Regions from separate parts of the Paenibacillus sp. plas6 genome, predicted to be linked through region 1. Evidence: riboswitches for the same ligand, from Rfam matches in the RefSeq annotation. Region 1 holds a riboswitch; the other holds the start of a gene.
The links. A riboswitch is a leader RNA that binds a small molecule or an ion and turns the genes downstream of it on or off. The one in region 1 is predicted to bind cyclic di-GMP.
Positions count from the first base shown of each region.

Region 2: linked by a shared signal. The riboswitch ahead of AC2TDL_RS14115 (chemotaxis protein CheW) and the one ahead of AC2TDL_RS09990 (methyl-accepting chemotaxis protein) in region 1 are both predicted to bind cyclic di-GMP.

Region 1 covers NZ_CM170151.1:2,202,925-2,208,178, reverse strand. The annotation lists gene AC2TDL_RS09995 (phosphatase PAP2 family protein) at 1-631, shown strand, start outside; gene AC2TDL_RS09990 (methyl-accepting chemotaxis protein) at 686-2,683, opposite strand; cyclic di-GMP riboswitch class I at 2,912-3,001, opposite strand; gene AC2TDL_RS09985 (IS30 family transposase) at 3,337-4,296, shown strand; gene AC2TDL_RS09980 (sensor histidine kinase) at 4,344-5,254, opposite strand, start outside.
Region 2 covers NZ_CM170151.1:3,185,970-3,191,223, forward strand. The annotation lists gene AC2TDL_RS14100 (hypothetical protein) at 1-147, shown strand, start outside; gene AC2TDL_RS14105 (DUF7667 family protein) at 265-531, shown strand; gene AC2TDL_RS14110 (PH domain-containing protein) at 757-1,371, opposite strand; cyclic di-GMP riboswitch class I at 1,627-1,713, shown strand; gene AC2TDL_RS14115 (chemotaxis protein CheW) at 1,836-3,902, shown strand; gene AC2TDL_RS14120 (chemotaxis protein CheW) at 3,918-4,409, shown strand; gene AC2TDL_RS14125 (methyl-accepting chemotaxis protein) at 4,431-5,254, shown strand, end outside.

The DNA of each region.
Region 1 (5,254 bases):
GCTTGCGATTCTGTCTATTGCCGGGCAAGGGCTAATCTACATGCTCATAGCTTCTTTCATGAGACATAGCGCTACCCCCATAAACAATTCGCTTGATGATCGCATCCCTTATTTATCATGGTTTGTTATATTTTATGCAGCCTGGATGCTTATTCTGTACTTAGCCTTCATTTATATTGGTATAACCAATCATGCCTTATACTGGAGGACGATTATCACTTATAATATCGCTGTAACAATGAGCAATATTATTTTCATTTTATTTCCTACTCACATGCCTCGTCCGATAATTTCGGATCATAACATCTTTGATAGACTTGTTGAATTTATTTACAGCAATGACGAGCCCGTTAATTGCTTTCCTAGCATCCATTGTTTAACATCATATTTGCTATTCATTACAATGTACCGTCATAAGCTACTATCAATTGGCTTAAGAATTTTCTTCTCAATTATTTTTTGGGGAATTATTGCTTCTACCATGTTTATTAAGCAGCATTCGCTAGTTGACGTAATTGGCGGTATTGTCCTAGCAGAGATTACGTATAGAGCTCTTTACTATGTCCTAGATAAAAAAGAAAAAGTTCTTGTCACCGGTCATAATGAAAACCGTGTTACATTAAATGGTTAAGTCGCTGTAAAAAAACGAGGGCTTTCAATAAGCCCTCGTTGTTCATTGCGAAACCTACACTCTGAACCGCTCAATCAATGATTGCAGTTCCTCAGCCATTTTCGATAAAGATTCAGCATTTGCTGTTATCTCTTCCATTGAGGCAAGCTGTTGTTGAGACGCTGCTGAAATTGATTGGGTATTATCCGATGATGTAGTAGCGATCTGTGTAATTGATTCAAATGAATTTACCATACTTTCAATGGCTTCAGAAATTTCTTCTGAATTCGTTTGAACCTGCATTGTCTGATTATTCACTTCTAATATTGAATTCTGAATCAATTCAAACAATTGACCAGTATGTCTTACTAAACCTAGACCGTTCACTACTTCTCTTGAAGTATCATCGACAGCAGCAACTGTTTTATTTGTCACTACTTGTGTGTCAGATACTAACTGTGTGATTTGTTTCGCTGATTTGGATGTCGTTTCCGCCAATTTACCGACTTCGGCTGCTACAACGGCAAATCCTTTGCCATGCTCCCCTGCTCTTGCAGCCTCAATTGCTGCATTTAATGAAAGTAAATTCGTTTGATTTGCAATATCTGTAATTAGCTTAATAATGTCACCAATCTGGCTTGACTTAGAACCTAGCTCTTTAATATCATTTGACAAAACCTCAACATTGCTTGTAATTGATTCCATTTGTTGGATTACAGCCATAACAGATGATCCGCCTTCTTGTGATCTTGTCAAAGTAGCGTTGGCATTTGAGCTTAATAACGATAGGTTGGCGCTAATTTCCTGCACACTAGCTGAAATATTGCCCATCATTTCACCACCGACGGCTACGCTGTTTAACTGCTGATCTGCTCCTTCCACAATATCCTGTATTGAATCAGATATGTGCGCTGTCGTTTGCGACGTTTCTTCAGCGCTTGAATTAAGTTGTTGAGAAGCAGCAGCTAATTGGCTTGAAGCATCTCGAATTTCATTAATAAGCTGACGCAGCGACAGTCTCATATCCTCAAAATTACTGCCTATATCTCCGAACTCATCTTTCGTATTTAGAACGATCGGTTGAGTTAAATCCCCGCTGCTAATAACTTTAGCTTGATGAATAAGTTGGTTCATCGGTTTATTAATACTTCTAATGATAAAAATCATAATCACTACGCCAAATGCTAACATAATAAGCATAATTGTTAAGGTTGAAAAGAGAATGCCATCGGCTACCTTTTTGAACTCTTGTGCATTAACAATCCCTGCTATTTTCCAGCCTGTAAATTCATTTGTAACATAATAAGCAATTTCTTCGCTAGAATTTTCAGTTGATTTATATCTAAGCTCACCTGAATCCGATGAATATAATGCTTCAACAGCTGCACCAGTATATTCTTCCCCAGGTTTTACTGCAATTTCTCTTGAGGAAGCGATCATAATTTTGTTCTGGTCAGTGATTTGAATATAACCATTCTCGCCTATTTGAATATCCTTAAGACTTTCCGATAATTGATTAAGGTCGATTTGAAAGCCAAATATTGCTGAATCATCACTCGTCGTTTTCATAGCAATAACCCCTTGAGTACCTGTGTTAGCAGATGTATGTGGGTCATCGAGAATCGCTTTTCCTACATTTTCAAAACCTTTTTTAAACCATGATCTTGTTGTAGGGTCATATCCTTCTGCAACTTGATTGGGCTCACGGAAAAATTTCGTGCCATCCTTTGTTGCTAAAAATAAGGCGTCTACTTCAGGATGCAATGCTTTATAACTTTCCATCACTTTACGTATTGGCGCCTGATCTCCACCTTCTAACATATCCGGTGTTATGCTGTCAGCTATATATTCCATATCAAGTACAGTTTGAGAAATGGTATCGTTTATGTACCGATTAAAAAGAGTTACATTAGAATGAGCAGCTTGAGCCATTTCTTCCTCTACCTTTGACTTTGCTACTTGATAGCAGTTAGTCCAACCACCAAGCTTGGTACTAATAATACAACTATAAAAGCTATAATAAGTTTCGATTTGATGCTTCTTAATTTGATTGAGCCTAATCTTTTTATCCAATTAATCCTAGCTTTTCCCATAGCGATACACCTCTTTAGTCGTGATATCTGTTACTTTATTGCTTGATTGCTTGATAATATAAGATAATTAATATTCAACTTTTATAGTTGTCTACTAGCGTAAGCCTCCTTCTAGTTGTTCTTTTGTAGACTTTGTGCCTCCTTAAGCATTATTTATAACAAAAAAAATAGACTTCTCCCGAAACAAAGAAAAGTCTACCCTTCGTTATTCGGCAATTGGCTGGCGTAGCGGAAATTTTCCACCTTAGCCCCTATAACTTTGTGACCCCATCTTTCGATGAGTGTACCTTTGTTATTCAGTTATTAAAGCAAGTTGATTTATTAAATATAAATTTCTTTCTGATTATAAAGAGTAACAAACATCACATCAAGTTATTAATTGTTTTTATATAGGTAATTATTCTTATTTATATACTATATTTTTACAATTACTGCGAAATTTATCATAGTTCTAATAGATTGTTTTTTGATTTATCAATTATTTTCTACTAACTTATAACGAATGAACTTAAAAACAATAGAATTTATAAAAGCGATAGATTGTAATATGAAGTGCGACACCTAAAAAAATAACCCATGACGAAAACTCGTGTAGAATGAAGTTACCACACACCATCTACAAGGAGGCTCGTCATGAGCTATACACATCTTACCATAAACGAGCGTATAAAAATAGAAACATTATTTCATTTAGGCTGGAGTGCGAGAGCCATTGCACAGCAGATCAAACGCCATCATTCTACGGTGTCTCGTGAGCTTCATCGTTTGAATACCTCGTCTTCTGCTTATGAGGCTAGCGATGCGCAAGCAGATTACCAGCGCAAACGCATGCAAAGCAAGCCTAAAGGGAAGTGGACGAAAGAAAGAGAACATTACCTTACTCAAACCTTGGCTGCAACGTGGTCCCCAGAACAAATTGAAGGGCGCATGAAACAAGACTATCCTGAGCAAGCGGTATCCTTCAAAACCATTTACCGCTGGATTTACCAAGGTAGGCTAGTCCAAGGGAACACCATCTTCTTACGACAGAAGGGAAAGCGTAGAAAGCCTCGTGAAAGCAGAGGTCGCTTTAATCTCGGGTTATCCATCAGGCAACGTCCAAAAGAAGTGAAGCAACGTGAATCCTTTGGTCATTGGGAGCTTGATACTGTCGTTTCTAGCCGTGGTAAAAGTAAAGGCTGCTTGGCTACTTTTGTTGAGCGAAAAACACGCTATTACCACGCTGTAAAAATGCCAGACCGTTCAGCGGCATCTATGGAGCAAGCGGTTGCTACGGTGCTAGAAGAACTCGCGTTGCCTATGCTCACAGCTACCGTTGACCGTGGAAAGGAATTCGCCTGCCATCAAGCATTGTTAGAAGAGCATGGCTTGACGGTATACTTTGCTGATCCATATTCATCTTGGCAAAGAGGCAGTAACGAAAATGCAAATGGACTTCTCCGAGAATTCTTTCCTAAGAAGTACGACTTAAACACCGTTGATCAAGCTGAACTTCAATGTGCTTTGGATTTAATTAACCATAGACCACGCAAATGTCTGAATTGGAAAACTTCTCATGAGGCAGTTATGGAAGAGTTGTCGCACTTAGCTTGACAATCTATCAAGCAAAAAAGATTCGGGCAAACCTGAAGGTCTGTTGCTTAACCTTTAGGCTGCTCAGAATCTATTTCAAAATCAATAGAAATACAAGCCTTCCCAGACTCTGAATTAAATGCTTTTACCGTTCCTCCCATTTTTTCAACAAGCTGCTTTACAATATAGAGCCCTAGTCCAGAATGGTTGCCTTTACCGCCGCGAGCTTCATCCCCTCGATAAAATCTAGTAAACATATGCTCCAAATCTTTTCCACTAAAACTAGGTCCTGTATTACTAATAACAACAGAAGCACGCTTAGTCTGAACCGTAACATCAATCTGAATCTGACCGCCTTGCGGCGTATACTCCAAGCTGTTTGACACAATGTTATCTAATATGCGCTCCATCTTATCAATATCGAACCGAACAGATTTATCTGCTTCACCGTAAATATTTGTTATAATGCTCACACCGCGTTGCTTGGCTTGTAATTCATAATTTGAAGCTTTCTGCTGAATGAACTGAGCAATTGGTTTAGTATCTAAGACAAGATCGTTATTTGAGTTTTCTAAATCAGTAACATAAAGCATTTGCCGCACTAGGGCAGAACTTCGTTCCGCATTTTCTTTAATAATTTTTAAATATCTCGACTGTTTATCTCGTTTTTCTAGTTGCTGATCGTCAAGTAAAGCCTCTGAGTATCCTAAAATAAGCGAAAGCGGGGTTTTCAAATCATGCGCCAAAGCCTCCGTCATCGCTCTCCGTTCTTCTTCCATTCGCCATTGTGCAGATAATGAGCGTCTCAGTTCGTCCTTCATCTCAGAGAAGGCAATGCACAATTGTCCCAGCTCATTATTAGAACGATAGCTTAATTCAAAATCTAGATTTTTCTGCTTAATTTGATTGGCTGCTTCCATTAGCATTTGCAAAGGTTGATTAATTCGAGCAACGAACCGTTTCGAAAAAATAATGATCG
Region 2 (5,254 bases), 980 kb from region 1:
GATTTTCTTGTCGGGTATGAAATGAAACAAGCACAATATGGCTTAGAACCGTCTATATTGTGCTTGTTTTTTTGTGCGCTTGCTACTGTAACAGAAAGCTTAGCGTTTTGTGTCTTATTGATACTTCCAGCAGGAGTGAAACGTTAAGTTTACGTCAATACTAATGCTATAGAGTGACTATTGAGAAAATTACATAAGTTTGTCGGATGATTGATTGCAGAAAGTATTGAGCAGGAATAGTAGTGCTAGAAAGCGAGGGTACATATGAAGCAAAATATTATCGGAATTCATCCTGTACATCGGAAGTTAGCGCATATTTATGAAATGTGTACAGGGATCAATGGTCAGACGATTATTGGTGCAGGGGAGTGGAAGCAAATTATGCCGCTGCTAAAGCAGAACTATGAGCTCGTTAGACAGCTAGATGAGTTGAAGCAACTGTCATTTATTGCCTATGAATTAGGGGATCATGAATGGCTATTGGAAATTAGTGCAAAAATCGAATCGCTTGAGGAAACGATGGAAATTTAACGAGCTACAGCAATATAATGAATAGGGTTAAGCTTAATAAGGACTGAATACAGCAAAGATAGAGATTCAGTCCTTGCAATCATTTACTTCACATATTGTTCATTAAAATTTTTCTGAAGGACGAGAGACTTAGAAGTTAAAATAAAATCGGACCTTGCACGATAATCATTCGCAAGGTCCGCTCAGTTTTTTACTAAGCAAAAAATGGATGAAAGATTGCATAGATTACTGATTAATATATTTTTCAAATACGTAGCCAAAATCTTTAATTTTATATTCCTTATGCTTGGTCGTTAACCAATTAAATACAGCTTCATTGATCGCATTAAATTGCTCTGCAGCATCTGCAGTATTTGTTGTACCGCGACCGATGCTTTCCTTTGCGATATGTACACTTGTGATTGCATAGTCATATAGCTTTTCATTGCTTGCAGTGATTTCAGATATTTTATGAAGAGCTTTATATAAATCTTTCACCTGCTCAATTTGCTTTCTATCTACATCAATGGAAAAGCTAACCCCGCCAATTTGAAACTTAATTTCAACATCCAAATCTACAGTTCCTGCAGTTTCTAGATATACATTGGAAATTTCGTGACTTGCATAGTTATATCGTTTTAACATGCGTTTGCTACTAATCGCGCTTTCCCCATCTAAATGAATAAGTGCGAGATTTGTAAAGCAATACTCATCCTTTTTTGACTTAATAATGAAATAAATCTTTTCTCCATCTTCATGCATAACGTAATCATCGGTATCTACTTTATCGAAGTCACTTGGGGGAATTACTTTGCCAATATCACTTAAGCCAAGAGCCTCTGCTGCGATTTTTTTAAACATCAGCCTCATCCTCTCGATAACAAAAATAAACAAAATTTCCATTTACTTAATTGTAACAGAGCTATAACTAGTCTTACAATAGCCTAATTTTGAAGTTATTTTCTCTATAAGTAATATAAAAAACAACCTTATCTTAAATTTAAAAACTTAGAAAATTAATACATAAAGTGAAAATACCTTTAGTTATTGCCAAATTACCAAAAAATCTCTTGTCTAATTGGGATTTCATAACTATAATGTAGTCAATAAGTCTTAAAATAATACGGGCAAAACTACTGAAAGGTAGTGACGCAAAGTCATGGATCTAAGGTTCATATGAGCTATGATTGCCAGACTGCAAAAAATATGTAGTGATGTTGATTTAAGTGCCCAATAATTTAAGGTTATTGGGCTTTTTTTATTATAGTTGCTTCAATGAAATAAATTGCATTACAGCATGTCATTACATCATGAGGAGGTAAAGAATGTCTACACAGCAAGATGATCCAATTTTGGAAGCGTACGTTACTGAAACCTCTCAGTTAGTTGAACAATTAGAAGATATTATTCTTGTTTGTGAAAGTAATAGCTTTTTTACTAATGAAATGATAAATGAGATCTTCCGCATAATGCATACTATTAAAGGTTCTTCATCTATGATGCACTACCACGACATTGCAACCTTAGCACATGCGATGGAAGATCTCTTTTCTTTTTTGCGGCAACATCCGAATCAAACGTTAGATTGGTCTAAACTGTCTGATTTGCTGTTAGAGGGAGTCGACTTTATTAAGATCGAACTAGAAAAAATTAAAAATGGGGATTCAGTTGACGGGGATGCCTCTGTACTAATTGAAGCAGTGAAAGGTTTGCTGACTACACTAGAAGCGCAGCAAGGTAGCTCCCATATTGCTCAAGAAGAGGCTGAATACATACATTTAAATGACAGCACGTCTCTACTAAACAATGAGCATGCTGAGAGTGTACAAGCTACCGACAGTATGGAATATAAGGTGACCATCTTCTTTACAGAAGATTGTGATATTGAAAGTGTTCGTGCTTATCAGATAATACATACTTTAAAGGATGTCGTTCATGAGCTTGATCATAGCCCTGCAAACTTGGAGGATACTGCTTCGATTGAGCTTATTAAAAATCACGGTTTTCATATTAAGCTGAGAACGCACTGTTCTTATGATGAGCTTCATCATTGCCTAATGCAAACTAGTTTTTTGAAAAGTCTCGATTTACAGCTATTAACTAAGGAAGAGCAAGCTGCTGCTGAGCAAAATAAGCAAGCTAGTTCTTTGCAGACTCCAGTTAATCAAGCAACGGGGAACGAGACGGAAGGAAAAAAAAGTAAACACGCAGGAGGAGCTTATCAAGGCAGCTCGATTAATGTGAATGTACATAAATTAGACGAGCTTATGGATTTGGTTGGCGAGCTAGTTATCGCTGAAGCAATGGTGACGCAAAACAGTGATTTGCTTGGCTTAGAGCTGGAGCAGTTCCATAAAGCAGCCAACCATCTACATAAAATTACGAAAGAAATCCAAGACAAAGTGATGGAAATTCGCATGGTTCCGCTGGCTACAACCTTTCAAAAGATGCATCGTGTTGTAAGAGATATGAGCAAAAAACTCGGGAAAAACGTTCAATTAAAACTGATTGGAGAAGAAACCGAGGTTGATAAAAATATTATTGAGCATATTTCCGATCCGCTAATGCATCTAGTAAGAAATGCGATTGACCACGGGATTGAAGCTCCAGAAGAAAGAGTTGCAAGCAATAAGCCAGCAGTTGGAACATTGACGATTGAAGCGCAGCATGTTGGCGGTGACGTGTTAATCCTAGTTAAGGATGATGGACGCGGTTTAAATAGGGATCAAATTTTGCAAAAAGCAATAGAAAACAAGGTAGCATATGATTATGAATCAATTACGTCAGATAAAGATATTTATAATCTGATTTTCCTTCCCGGCTTTTCCACGAAGGAGAAAATTACAGAATTTAGCGGCAGAGGCGTAGGGATGGATGTCGTCGCACAAAATATAACCGCAGTTGGCGGAATGGTGTCGGTAGATAGCAGCTACGGTCAAGGGACAACGATTATGATAAAGATTCCATTGACACTAGCGATTATTGATGGCATGACAGTTTCTGTTGGCGAAATGAAATATACAATCCCAACAACAGCAATTAAGGAGTCTTTTAAACCCGCAAGTAAAGATATTATTACTGATCCAAATGGCAATGAAATGGTCATGATTCGCGGTGAATGTTATCCAATTGTTCGACTTCATACGTTATTTAATGGTTATACCGAGGTTCAGCAAATCCATGATGGTATTCTCATTATGACAGAGCATGAAAGACATCGAGTATGTCTTTTTGTAGATCAGCTTTTGGGACAACAGCAGGTAGTAGTTAAAGCTTTGCCGCCGTATATTAAGAAGTTTAACAATGTTGAGGGAATCTCTGGATGTACCTTACTTGGTGATGGTGACATTAGTTTAATTTTAGATATTCAAGGAATAATTAAACGATTATAAGGAGGATAGATAAGCATGACCGATGCACTGCAAAAAGAAAATGAAATGCTAGAAGAAGATTCTCAAAGAGATAAGTACTTAACTTTTTTTGTTGATAATGAATGTTATGGCATCGAAATTCGTTATGTAACAGAAATTATCGGTATTCAGAAAATAACGACAGTGCCAGAAATGCCTGATTTTGTTCGCGGAGTCATTAATTTACGCGGAAAAATTATTCCTGTGATGGATGTTAGATTGCGCTTTAAGAAAGCATTTAAAGAGTATCAGGAAAGAACCTGTATTATTGTAATTGATATTAATGATCTGGCAATTGGTTTAATTGTTGATAGTGTTTCAGAGGTAATTACTATACCAAGCAGTGAAGTGGCAGAACCACCTGAGCTTAATAAACGAAGTAATCGCTATGTAATGGGAATTGGCAATGCTGGCAATGAAGTAAAGCTATTGTTAGATTGCGAGAAATTACTGAACGATGACGAGCTAGAATTACTGCAAAACAATTAAATGTTCAAGGGGATGACAGACATGAAATGGTTCACAAATTTAAAAATTTCCTCAAAGTTAATTTCTGCATTTATTGTAATAGCTTTAATTGCAGGGGCAATGGGAACAATTGGTCTTACCAGTATGCAAAAGATTAATAGTAAATACAATGATTTGTGGGTTGATTATGGAATATCCTTTGGAGATCTAGGTTCAATCGGGATTAATATTAACAATCAGCGAGTTCAATTGTTGCGCATGATAATGTCCGTCGATATGGATAGAATAAAAGAGCTAAACGAAGAAATTGAAGCATTAGATAGAAAGGCTGATGCAGGGCTCATTTCCTTTGAAAATTCATTGAAAAGTGAGGAAGCGATTACTGCTTTTGCAGCCTTAGATAAATCTATTGAAGAGTTTAGAGAAGCCCGTGACAAAATGATCCAACTTAAGCTGAATAGTCAGCATGAAGAGGCAGAGAATGAATTGAAACTTGCCACTGTGATTGCAGATGAGCTGCAAAGTAACATTGATGGGATGTTCGATTTACGGAAAACACACGGCAGCAACGTAGCAAGTGATTTGACAAATCAAGTAAAATCAACGATTAGTACAATGATTGTTATTGTAGTCATTACAGTGCTTTTGGCGGTTGTACTAGGAATTTATATTTCGAGATTGATTAGTAATCCAGTGAAAAAGCTAGTTACTGCTGCCGACAAGATTGCAGATGGAGACTTAGATGTCAACATTGATATTCATACGAAAGACGAAATCGGCAAACTTGCTCAAGCGTTTAGAACAATGTCAGACAACCTTAATGATACGATGCAATATATTCAAACGGCTGCTGAGCAGGTTGCTGC